2 regions of the Streptomyces shaanxiensis genome follow, and region 1 is predicted to be linked to the other one. Evidence: riboswitches for the same ligand, from Rfam matches in the RefSeq annotation. Region 1 holds a riboswitch; the other holds the start of a gene.
What was found. Region 1 has a riboswitch for glycine ahead of gcvT (glycine cleavage system aminomethyltransferase GcvT). Riboswitches for the same ligand answer to the same signal wherever they lie in the genome.
Positions count from the first base shown of each region.

Region 2: it holds a riboswitch for glycine, as region 1 does, so the genes downstream of both, gcvP (aminomethyl-transferring glycine dehydrogenase) here and gcvT (glycine cleavage system aminomethyltransferase GcvT) in region 1, are expected to answer to the same signal.

Region 1 is NZ_BAAAZY010000019.1:350,166-356,491, reverse strand. It holds partial or broken gene ABD932_RS32140 (PLP-dependent aminotransferase family protein) at 1-12, opposite strand, end outside; gene gcvH (glycine cleavage system protein GcvH) at 29-406, opposite strand; gene gcvT (glycine cleavage system aminomethyltransferase GcvT) at 550-1,686, opposite strand; glycine riboswitch at 1,730-1,846, opposite strand; glycine riboswitch at 1,847-1,948, opposite strand; gene ABD932_RS32125 (AAA family ATPase) at 2,163-2,837, shown strand; gene ABD932_RS32120 (enhanced serine sensitivity protein SseB) at 2,989-3,780, shown strand; gene ABD932_RS32115 (enhanced serine sensitivity protein SseB C-terminal domain-containing protein) at 4,027-4,824, shown strand; gene ABD932_RS32110 (ABC transporter permease) at 5,180-6,178, shown strand; gene ABD932_RS32105 (ABC transporter substrate-binding protein) at 6,238-6,326, shown strand, end outside.
Region 2 is NZ_BAAAZY010000033.1:8,754-15,079, reverse strand. It holds gene ABD932_RS41595 (TOBE domain-containing protein) at 1-406, shown strand, start outside; gene gcvP (aminomethyl-transferring glycine dehydrogenase) at 473-3,358, opposite strand; glycine riboswitch at 3,535-3,631, opposite strand; gene ABD932_RS41585 (PRC-barrel domain-containing protein) at 3,746-4,117, shown strand; gene ABD932_RS41580 (DNA polymerase IV) at 4,626-6,044, opposite strand; gene ABD932_RS41575 (MerR family transcriptional regulator) at 6,246-6,326, opposite strand, start outside.

The DNA.
Region 1 (6,326 bases):
CTTGTCAGACATAGGGGGATGTGACTCCTCAGCCGGCGGTGTGGGCGACGTACTCGTCGGCGGAGAGCAGGTCGGCCGGCTCCTCCGTGACGCGTACCTTGAACAGCCAGCCGCCCTCGAAGGGGGCGGAGTTCACCAGCGCCGGGTCGTTCACCACGTCCTCGTTGATCTCGGTGACCTCACCCGTGACCGGGGAGTACAGGTCGGACACCGACTTGGTCGACTCCAGCTCGCCGCAGGTGTCACCCGCGGTCACGGTCGAGCCGACCTCGGGGAGCTGGGCGTAGACGACATCGCCGAGCGCGTTGGCCGCGAACTCGGTGATGCCGACCGTCGAGACGCCGTCCTCGGCGGTCGACAGCCACTCGTGCTCCTTGCTGTAGCGCAGCTGCTGGGGGTTGCTCATGGCCTGAATTCTCCTGTACGCGCGGGAGTGGTGATGAATGGGGGACTGCTGGAAGCGTGCGTGAGCAGCGCAAATGTGCGCAGGGTCACGGGGTCGCCGCTGTCAGTGTGTACTTTTCGGCGCTGGATCCGCCGCTTCCACTGTTACTTCTGGCGCTTGTAGAACGGCAGCGCCACGACCTCGTACGGCTCATGGCTGCCGCGGATGTCCACACCGACCCCGGCCGTGCCGGGCGCCGAGTGCGCCGCGTCGACGTAGGCCATGGCGATGGGCTTGCCCAGCGTGGGGGAGGGCGCACCGGAGGTGACCTCGCCGATCACCTCGCCGCCGGCGACGACCGGGTACCCGGCGCGCGGGACGCGACGCCCCTCGGCGACCAGGCCGACGAGGACGCGGGGCGGGTTCTCCGCGGCGCGGGAGGCGGCCTCCTGCAGCGCCTCGCGCCCGACGAAGTCGCCCTCCTTCTCGAACTTCACCACCCGGCCGAGCCCGGCGTCGAAGGGGGTGAGGGAGGTCGACAGCTCATGGCCGTACAGCGGCATGCCCGCCTCGAGGCGCAGGGTGTCCCGGCAGGAGAGACCGCAGGGGACCAGGCCGACGCCCTCGCCCGCCTTGGTCAGCGCCTGCCACAGCTCGACGGCGTGCTCCGGCTTCACGAACAGCTCGAAACCGTCCTCGCCGGTGTAGCCGGTGCGCGCGATGAGCGCGGGGACGCCGGCGACGGTGCCGGGCAGGCCGGCGTAGTACTTCAGGCCGTCCAGGTCGGCGTCGGTGAGGGACTTCAGGATGCCGGGGGACTCGGGGCCCTGGACGGCGAGCAGTGCGTAGGCGTCCCGGTCGTCACGGACCTCGGCGTCGAAGCCGGCGGCGCGCTCGGTCAGCGCGTCCAGGACGACCTGGGCGTTGGAGGCGTTGGCGACGACCAGGTATTCGGAAGAAGCGGCGTCGGTCCCGGCGAGCCGGTAGACGATCAGGTCGTCGAGGATGCCGCCGTCGGCCTGGCAGATCATGGTGTAGCGGGCGCGGCCGACACCGACGGAGGCGATGTTGCCGACGAGGGCGTGGTTCAGCAGCTGGGCCGCCTCCGGCCCCGTCACCGTGATCTCGCCCATGTGCGAGAGGTCGAACAGGCCGGCCTTGGTGCGTACGGCGTTGTGCTCGTCGCGCTCGGAGCCGTAGCGCAGCGGCATGTCCCAGCCGGCGAAGTCGGTCATCGTCGCGCCGAGCGAACGATGCAGGGCATCGAGCGCGGTGTGACGGAGTTCTCCTGTACTGCTCATCGGTCGGTCGTCTCCCAGGGCATGACATCACGGGCGAGGTCGTTCCTCCCCATCTGTCATCGGAACCTGAGAGGTTCGCCATGACCCGCGTATGACGAGGTCACGGCTTGCACCTTGGGTGGAGCCGCTGAAGACGCAGCGGCCCGCTTTTCAGATGTGCCTCGCCCGCGCGGTAACGGGGCCTGAGAGATTCAAGGGAGGGACTTGCTCCTTCGGCGCCCCAGCGACGCACTGCTGCTGGGGACTCTCCCGCGCGGATTCAAACGGCCGGTATGCAGTTGGCGCGCACATCATTGCACGCATCCGGGCGTCGCGGCAGGGGGGTCGGGTACAGGTGTCACACAGGGTCCACAGGGAAATACAGCACCCTGTAGCAGGCTTGTTGCGGTAAGAGAACGGAAACGAGAGACGCCGGGTATTACCTTCTCTTTACACTCGACGGGGATGGGACTCGTGACCCGCTCCAGGGGAGGACGATCAAGGTGAAGAGGACCACGGCGTACGCCACGACCTCGGGCCTCGCGCTGCCGAAGCAGCCCACGACTCCCGTCCGGGCGGCGCGCGACGCGCGCCCGGTCCCCGTGGTCCGCGACCTGCGCGAGCGCTCCGGACACAGCCCGCACGCCCTGCTCTTCGGCCCCAAGGACCTCGTCGTGGTCACCGGTCTGCCCGGCAGCGGCAAGTCCACGCTGATGAAGCGGACCGTGAAGGGCGTCCGCATCGACTCCCAGGACACCCGGGACCGCTGGGAAGCCCGCATGCCCGGCTTCCTCCCCTACCCCCTCTACCGCCCCCTGGTCCGCCTCGCGCACTACGCCGGACTGCGCCGCGCCCTGCGCTCCGGCGCGGGCGTCGTCGTGCACGACTGCGGTACGCAGGCCTGGGTGCGCGGCTGGCTGGCCCGCGAGGCCCGCCGCCGCGGCGGCACCCTGCACCTGCTGCTGCTCGACGTCACCCCGCACACGGCCCTGGAGGGCCAGCGCGAGCGCGGCCGAGGCGTCTCGCGCTACGCCTTCCTGCGCCACCGCAGAGCGGCCTCCGGCCTGCTGCGCTCGGTGGAGAAGGGCGACCTGCCCCAGCGGTGCGGCTCGGCGGTGCTGATCGACAGGTCGGCGGCGGACGTACTGCGCCGGATCGGGTTCGTGGGCTGAGCGGCCGCGGACCTGGCGGACCTCGCGGCCGCGGACCTGGCGGACCTCGCGGCCGCGAACCTGGCGGACCTCGCGGTCGCGGACCTGCGCGGGCCGGACACCCGATAGCCTTTCGAGCCACAGACGTGGTTCACAGCAGGCGGTCATTCAGATGGACTTCGCAGCGGATCTCCCCGCGGACTTCCCGGCACACGCACACCTCCACCCGCACGGCGGATGGCCCGGCAACGAGCTGGAGGAGGTGCTCTCGGCCTCCCTCGGCATGCCCTCGGCGGGCGGCCGGATCATCGAGGTGCTGGGCCGCAGCTTCGTCTGGGTGCCCCTGCCCAACGGCGGCGGCCCGCACAGCGGCCCGCTGGACCTGCCCACGGTGCAGATCGAGGGCCAGGTGTACGTCCCGGTCTTCAGCTCCGAGGAACAGTTCCGCCAGGTCGTCGGCTCCCACATGTCGTACACCATCGCCCCCGCGGTCGAGTTCGCCCGTGGCCTGCCCCCGCAGGTGGGCATCGCCGTGAACCCCGACGGCGTGGTCGGCGTCCCGCTGCCCCCGACGGCGGTGGCCGAGCTGTGCCGCGTGGGCCGCACCCCGCTGGACGGCCTCACCACCGGCGGCCGCGTCAGGCTCTACGAGCCCGACTGGCAGGAAGACCCGATCGACTTCCTCGCGACCGCCTCGGCCGAGTTCGCGGCGACCGGAGTGGTCGCCACGGCCCGCCGCTGCCTCGCGGCGATCGAAACGGCCGCGCCGGTGATGTTCATAGGCGTCGAACTCTCCCAATGGGAGGGCGACTTGCGCGCCGCTCCCATGGACGCCCTCGCCCGCACCCTGGGCCGAACCCCGGTCCAGTGGCCGGTCAACCTGGTCCTCCTCGACGTCGCCCAGGACCCGGTGATCGACTGGATGCGCGCAAAGGTGCGCCCCTTCTATCAACGGGACTCGTAACGTCCCTCAGGGGGCAGCGCCCTGACGGGGCGCGGGGCTGTATACATGTGCGGCTCCGCCGCGTGGGCGCGACAAGCCACACACGACCAGCAGCCCGCGGACCACAATAGGTCCCGAGCTCTCCACGGCTCTCCCGGCGGAGCGCCTAAGCTGGGCTCATAGCTCGGTCGGTTCAAATCGACGGAGTCACGACGCTCGGTCGGCCAAGCCGACGGAGTCACGACGTTTCCCGAAGGGGCGGTAAAGGTGAGCGCGAGCGGCACGACCTCGACCGGACAGGTCGAGCACATGCTGCGCCAGGTGACGCCCGGGCGCTACGACGCCTACGAGGCCCTCCTGCGCGCGCTCGCGACCCCGTCCACCGGCCAGATCTGGATGCTGCTGTGGCACGGCCAGGCCGGCTCCCCGGACGCCCAGTACGGAAACATGGAGGTCGAGGGCTACGGCTACGCCCCGTGCGTCACCTCCGCCCAGGAGCTGTCGGCCAGCGGCTGGAACCGCTCGTACGAGGTCGTCGACGGAGTCGACGTGGCCCGCACCCTCTACCCGGACCACTACGGCCTGTGGCTGAACCCGCACGCCCAGGGCGGTGGCGTCGGCATCCCCTGGCTCGACCTGCGCCGCATCGCCACCGGCCTGGACCGCCAGCCCGCCGGTCCCCTCCGGCTGTCGGAACCCGGGATCGAGATCCCGCAGTTCTACGCCCTGCTCGCGCAGAACGCCCACCGCACCCCGGCCGTTCGCGCCCTGCGCCGTGCCTGGGTGCAGCCGGCGCTCGGTGCGCCGTATCTCGCCATCGGGCTCGACGTGTACGACACCAGCCCGCCCGCCGTGGACTCGGTGCGCTCGATGATGTCGCAGTCGATCGGCGCGGTCCCGGACGGGCTGCCCGTCTCGACCGTGGCGATGTCCGACGAGTGCGACCCGGTCGCCATGTGGATGCGCGCGAACGGCCGCCCCTTCTACGACCGCGAGGCACACGCGGCGCCCGCCCAGGCTCCCGCCGCCGGATACGGCTATCCGCCGGTCCGCGGGGGCTACTGAGCGGAAGCGGATCTTCACGGCCGTTCCCACGCCGTACCGCAGCCTTTACGTTACGGCCATATTTCTTCGCGCGTAGATGGCGGCGAATCGTCGCGAAGGTCAATGATTTTGCCGCTGTGTCTCAACTGTCCGGCGTCCGGGGGTCGCTACCCACTGTTCGGATAACGGAATCCCCAGGTCTGCATCACGGTTGCGCATACTTTCTTCGCCAGATCTGGCGGGTGATCGCGACGACGCTGAAGACTCCCCATCCAGACACGGGATCGGTCGATCCTGTGATCGACCGCAAGTCGACAAAGCCGTAATCCACGGCGGGTGTAGGCCGGTTACCGCCGGCGAGAGGGGTCAGGTCACTGTGACCGCACCGATCGAGACCACTGGGGCGCAGGCAGAGGCACAGCCGGAGGCTGTACTCGTCGGCGTCGACAAGGGGCAGATCGAGGGTCGTTCCCTGGGGCAGATCGCCTGGTCCCGTTTCAAGAAGGACAAGGTTGCCGTGGCCGGCGGGGTCATCGTGATCCTGCTGATCCTGCTCGCGATCCTCTCCCGTCCCATCCAGGCGATGTTCGGCCTGGACCCCAACGCCCTCAACCAGGATCTGATCGACCCCAACACCTCGCTGCCCAAGGGTGACTTCGGCGGCATGAGCTGGGAGCACCCGCTCGGTGTGGAGCCGAAGTTCGGCCGGGACATCGCCACCCGGATCCTGGAGGGCTCCTGGGTCTCGCTGGTCGTCGCCTTCGGGGCCACGATCCTGTCCAACACGATCGGCGCCGTCCTGGGTGTCGTGGCCGGCTACTACGGCGGACGTGTCGACACGATCATCAGCCGGCTGATGGACACCTTCCTGGCGTTCCCTCTCCTGCTGTTCGCGATCGCCATCTCCGCCACCCTGCAGGGCGGTGCCTTCGGGCTGGAAGGCCTGCCGCTGCACATCAGCGTGCTGATCTTCGTCATCGGCTTCTTCAACTGGCCTTATCTGGGCCGTATCGTCCGGGGCCAGACGCTGGCCCTGCGCGAGCGGGAGTTCGTCGACGCCTCCCGGGGGATGGGGGCCAAGGGGCCGTACATCCTCTTCCGGGAGCTGCTGCCGAACCTCGTGGGCCCGATCATCGTCTATTCGACGCTGCTCATCCCGACCAACATCCTCTTCGAGGCGTCCCTGAGCTTCCTCGGCGTCGGCATCCAGCCCCCGCAGGCGTCCTGGGGCGGCATGATCAACCAGGCGGTCGACTACTACCAGGTCGACCCCCAGTTCATGATCGTGCCTGGTCTGGCCATCTTCGTGACCGTGCTGGCGTTCAATCTGCTCGGCGACGGTCTCCGTGACGCTCTCGACCCGCGCAGCCGCTGAACCGCGGTCGCGCAGAGAGTCCAACAGGTTTTCCAACAATGGAGGGGAAGCAGACCATCATGCGAAGGTCAGCGCTGGCCGCGATCGCGGCCATCGGCAGTGCGAGCTTGCTGCTTTCGGCTTGCAGCAAGGCCGATGACAACTCGGA
Region 2 (6,326 bases), on a different contig from region 1:
CCGCAACCAGCTCTCCGGCACCGTCACCGCCATCACTCCCGGCGAGGTCATGGCAACGGTCAAGATCCGCCTCTCCGGCGGCCAGGACCTCACCGCGGCGATCACCCTGGAGAGCGTCGAGGACCTCGGCCTGGCCGAAGGCACCGCCGTGAAGGCCCTCGTGAAGGCCACGGAGATCTCCCTCGCCACCGCCCCGGTCAAGGGCCTGTCCATCCGCAACCAGCTCCCCGGCACGATCACCGCCCTCACCACGGGCGGCGCGATGGCATCGGTCAAGATCGCCGTGGAGGGCGCCGACCTGACCGCGGCCATCACCAAGGACGCCACCACCGACCTCGCCCTGTCCCCCGGAGTCCCCGTGGTCGCGCTGGTCAAGGCGACAGAGGTGGCACTGACGACGGCGTGACGCACGAGGGGCTCCGCCCGGCCAGGTACGGCACAGGCGGAGCCCCTCGATGACTACGTCGGTACGTCAGTCCTCGTACGCGTCCAGCGGCGGGCAGGAGCACACGAGGTTGCGGTCACCGAAGGCCTGGTCGATCCGGCGCACCGGGGGCCAGTACTTGTCGGCCACCGACACACCGGCCGGGAACACGGCCTCCTCACGGCCGTACGCGTGCTCCCACTCCCCGCCCAGCGCGCCGGCGGTGTGCGGAGCGTTCCGCAGCGGGTTGTCGTCGGCGGGCCACTCGCCCGACCCGACCTTCTCGATCTCCGCGCGGATGGCGATCATCGCCTCGCAGAACCGGTCGAGTTCGGCCAGGTCCTCGGACTCGGTCGGCTCGATCATCAGCGTCCCGGCCACCGGGAACGACATCGTCGGCGCGTGGAAGCCGTAGTCGATGAGCCGCTTGGCCACGTCGTCGACGCTCACCCCGGTCGCCTTGGTCAGCGGCCGCAGATCGATGATGCACTCGTGCGCGACCAGCCCGCCCGGCCCGTTGTAGAGCACCGGGTAGTGCGGCTCCAGCCGCTTGGCGACGTAGTTGGCGGACAGCACCGCCACCTGCGTGGCCCGCTTGAGCCCCTCGCCACCCATGAGCCGGACGTACGCCCACGAGATCGGCAGGATCCCGGCGGAGCCCCAAGGCGCGGCCGAGATCGGCCCGACGCCCGTCTCGGGCCCGGCGGCGGGCTGCAGCGGGTGGTTCGGCAGGTACGGCGCCAGGTGCGCCCGCACGGCGACGGGCCCGACGCCCGGACCGCCGCCACCGTGCGGAATGCAGAACGTCTTGTGCAGGTTCAGGTGGGACACGTCACCGCCGAAGTGCCCGGGCTTGGCAAGCCCCACAAGGGCGTTGAGGTTCGCGCCGTCGACGTACACCTGCCCGCCCGCGTCGTGCACCTGCGCGCAGATCTCGGCGACGTGCTCCTCGAACACACCGTGCGTCGACGGGTACGTGATCATCAGCACCGACAGTTCGTCGCGGTACTGCTCGATCTTCGCCCGCAGGTCCTCGACGTCGATCTCACCGTCGTCGGCGGTCTTCACGACGACGACCTTCATGCCGGCCATGACGGCGCTGGCGGCGTTGGTGCCATGGGCCGAGGACGGAATCAGACACACGGTCCGCTGCTCGTCCCCGTTGGCCCGGTGGTACCCGCGCACGGCGAGCAGCCCGGCCAGCTCACCCTGCGACCCGGCGTTGGGCTGCAGCGACACGTTGTCGTAGCCGGTGACCTCGGCGAGACGTTCCTCCAGCTCACGGATGAGCGTCAGATAGCCCTGCGCCTGCTCGGCGGGCGCGAACGGGTGCAGCTGCCCGAACTCCGGCCAGGTGACCGGCTCCATCTCGGTGGTCGCGTTGAGCTTCATCGTGCAGGAGCCCAGCGGGATCATGCCGCGGTCCAGCGCGTAGTCGCGGTCGGCGAGCCTGCGCAGGTAGCGCAGCATCGCCGTCTCGGAGCGGTGCTGGTGGAAGACGGGGTGCGTGAGGTACTCGTCGTCGCGCAGCAGCCCACCCGGCAGCGCGTCCGCGGCCGCCGCGTCCAGCGCCTCGATGTCGCCCTCGACCCCGAACGCCGTCCATACGGAGCCCAGTTGGGCCCGCGTGGTGGTCTCGTCGCAGGCGATGGACACGTGGTCGGCGTCGACGAGACGCAGGTTGACGCCGTTCTGCCGGGCGGCGGCGACGACCTCGGCGGCCTTCGCGGGCACCCGCACGGTCAAGGTGTCGAAGTAGGCACCGTGCACCACCTCGACCCCGCTCGCCGCAAGCCCCGCGGCAAGGACGGAGGCATACCGATGGGTCCGCCGAGCGATGCCCTTCAGCCCCTCGGGCCCGTGGTAGACGGCGTACATTCCGGCCATCACGGCGAGCAGCACCTGGGCGGTACAGATGTTGCTGGTCGCCTTCTCCCGGCGGATGTGCTGCTCACGCGTCTGGAGGGCCAGTCGGTACGCCTTGTTCCCGTCGGCGTCCACGGACACACCCACGAGCCGCCCGGGCAGGCTGCGCGCGAACTTCTCGTGCACGGCCATGTAGCCGGCGTGCGGCCCACCGAAGCCCATCGGCACACCGAACCGCTGCGTCGTGCCGACCGCGATGTCCGCCCCCAACTCACCGGGGGACTTCAGCAGCGTGAGCGCGAGCAGATCGGCGGCGACGGTGACGAGGGCACCGAGCTCGTGCGCCTGCTCGATGACGGGCTTGATGTCCCGTACGACACCGGAAGCGCCCGGGTACTGGAGGAGCACGCCGTTGATGTCACGCGAGGCGACGTCGGCCGGAATCCCAGCGCTGAGATCAGCGACGACGACCTCCACACCGGTCGGCTCGGCGCGGGTCTCGATCACGGCGATGGTCTGCGGAAGGACATCCGCATCGACCAGGAACAGGCCCTTCTTGTTCTTGCCCATACGCCGGGACAGGGCCATGGCCTCGGCGGCGGCCGTGCCCTCGTCGAGCAGCGAGGCACCCGAGGTCGGCAGCCCGGTGAGTTCGGCCACCATGGTCTGGAAGTTCAGCAGGGCTTCGAGCCGCCCCTGCGAGATCTCCGGCTGGTACGGCGTGTAGGCGGTGTACCAGGCCGGGTTCTCCATGACATTCCGCAGAATGACCGGCGGAGTGAACGTCCCGTAGTACCCGAGCCCGATCATCGAGTCCAGCACCTGATTGCGATCGGCGAGCGACCGCAGCTCGGCCAGCACCTCGGCCTCGGTACGCGCACCCGGCAGATCGAGCGAGTCAGCGTTCTTGATCACATCCGGCACCGCGGCGGCGGTGAGCTCGTCGAGCGAGCCGTATCCGACCTGGGCGAGCATCTTGGCCCGAGCCTCATGATCAGGACCGATATGACGCTGCTCGAAGGGAATACCCTGCTCGAGCTCGGAGAGCGGAATGCGATGGGCGGTCATTGCGGAGGCCTCCTGGTCTGACACGACCTTCGAGGGGCACCACGGCGCGGGTACCCGGACGGCCTCCCCCTCTGTCATCTCAACCTGAGAGCTTCACCGGGTCACCCAAGGGCTCCCGGCTTTCACCGTCGGTGAGAGCGGAAGCCGTCGACACCCGCCCTGCTTTCCAGAGTGACCTCGTCCGTGCGGTACGTGTGCCTGAGAGATTCCGGGGAGGATTTGCTCCTTCGGCGCCTCCGGATGGTGTCCGGAGAGCTCTCCCGCACGGGGTCAGCAGCCGCTAGCAAGCCTACCAGCGGGGTCAACGCACGAACCTTCGAGTGGCCGCGCTCACCAATCTGCCCTTTCGTAGTGCTTACGTATGAGTTGCGACCAAGTGGAGGGCCCGTGCAGACCGACATCGATCCGCGCAATCTGATCGGCCGCAAGGCCTTCGACCGCAACGGCACCAAGATCGGCACCATCGACGAGGTCTATCTCGACGACGCGACCGGAGTACCGGAATGGGCGGCGATACGCACCGGCCTGTTCTCCCGAGACGCCTTCGTCCCCTTGGAGCCCAGCGAACTCGTGGAAGGCACCCTCCACGTCCCCTTCGAGCGCGCCCTGATCAAGGACGCCCCCGACTTCGGCGTAGGCCGCCACCTCTCCCCCGAACAGGAACTCCAGCTCTACCACCACTACGGCCTGGACGTGACCCCTCCACCCCCCATCCCGGACCGAGACTTCGGCAACCTGGCAGGCACGGAGGACACCTGACAGGCCCATCCCCCCAGCCCCGACGCCCGTCTCGGCCCACAACCACCCCACAGCCCTGCCGCTTCACCCACCTCAACCACCATCCCCGCGCAGCCGACGTCCCCCACCTCGCACAGCCCATGTAGAGCCCCGCCCATCCCACGGCACCCCACACAGCCGAAGCCCGCGGGGCCAGCAAGAGCCATGCCCACGGAGCCTTGAGCAGCCGAGCCCACAGCGCCTGCGGCCACGCAACCTGAGCATCCAGGCCCTCCGAGCCCTCCAGCCGTCCTCACACAGCCGACCCCAGCCACCCGACGCACCGCTCACCCAGCCCGCGGCACCCGAACCCACCCACTCACCTAGCCTGCGGGCAGTCGTGCCGCTGGGGCGGCACGGGTGGGCGCAGGCGGCACCCCGCAAGCGCGGGCGAGCGTCCCCACCTCCAGCGCAACCACAACCCGCGACACACATCCAGGCACAGGGCACCCACACTCGCAGTCGACCCGCACCCTCAGTGACCCACCCTCTAGCCGCCCGACACCGCAGGCGCCACCCCGGAGTCCCCTTCCTCCTCCCCCTCCCCACCACCCGCTCCCGAATCCCCGGGTCTTCGCGACACCAACGGCAACGGCTCCGCCGCCTCCAACCCCGGATCGTCAACCCGAAACGTCCGCACCCGCCCCGGCTCGGACTCAGGCGTCTCGAACCGCACGGTCACCCGCCCCAGCCCACTGCCCTGCACCCACCCATGCCCGTACTCGACGTGCCGCACGTCATGCCCCGCAGCCCACCGCCGCCCGGCAGGCACCACCTCCCGCTCCTCCGCCGGCTCATCGTGATCCCCCTCCTCCTCGAAGTGCTCGCCCCGCTCCCCCGCCGCCTGCGCGAACAGATCCTCCTGCGTGTAGTCGGCCAGCCCACTCACCCCGACCCCCAGCAGCCGCACACCCCCCGTCGTGTCCACGGCATCCAGCAACCGTGCCGCAGCCTCCCGCACCACCGCCGGATCATCCGTAGGCCCCCGCAGCGTCTCGGACCGCGTCAGCGTGGAGAAGTCGTACCGCCGCACCTTCAGCACGATCGTCCGCCCGGACAACCCCGCCCCACGCAACCGCCGCACACACCGGTCGGCCAGCCGCTGCACCTCCAGCCCCACCCGGACCCGGTCATGAATGTCCACGTCATACGTGTCCTCGACCGACACCGACTTGGCCTCCCGCTCGGCCACCACGGGCCGCTCGTCATGCGCCAGCGCCATGGCGTACAGGGCATGCCCATGAGCCTTGCCGAGCAGCCGGACGAGCTCGTCCTCCCCCGCCTCGGCGATCTCGTCCACGGTATGGATCCCGGCCCGCCGCAGATGGTCCCCCGTCGCCGGCCCCACCCCCGGCAACGTCCGCACGGACATCGGCCCGAGCATGGCCCTCTCTGTCCCCGGCTCGATCAGCACCAGCCCGTCGGGCTTCGCCTGCTCCGAGGCGATCTTCGCCAGCATCTTGGAAGCGGCCAGCCCCACCGACCCCGCAAGCCCGGTGACCGCCCGTATGTCGGCACGCAGCTTCGTCCCCACCAGCCGCGCCGACTGCTCGTCCCACGCCGCTCCCACTGTCTCCAGATCCACGAACGCCTCATCCAGGCTCAGCGGCTCCACCAGCGGCGACAGCTCCCGCAGCAGCGCCATCACCTGCTCGCTGATCTCCCGGTAGATCCCGAAGCGCGGCACGAGATACGCGGCATTCGGCGCCAGCCGACGCGCCTGCGCCGTCGGCATCGCCGAGTGCACCCCGAAAACCCGAGCCTCGTAGGACGCGGTGGCGACGACTCCCCGCGGCCCGAGCCCGCCCACGATCACGGCCTTCCCGCGCAGGCTCGGCTTGGATGCCTGCTCCACCGAGGCGTAGAAGGCATCCATGTCGAGATGCAGGATCGTGGGCGCGTTTCTCACATCTCCGATGCTGCCTCACGCCACTGACAATGCCCCGCTACGACTGCCCGAAGGCGGCCGACGAGCGGCGCCTCCCGCGCCCGCCGGCAAGCCGTCCCGTCAAACCGCCGGCCCCAACCCGCCCGGCAGATACGAGGCTCCCGAACGTCCTCGAGCGATAGCCGCCCGGATCACTCGGCCCGCTCGGATCGCTCTGTCCGCTCAGACAGCCCGATTACGCCGCCGAGCCAACTCGTCCGCCGGATTGTGCCCGACCAGCGTCTCCCCGGTGTCGATCCGCTC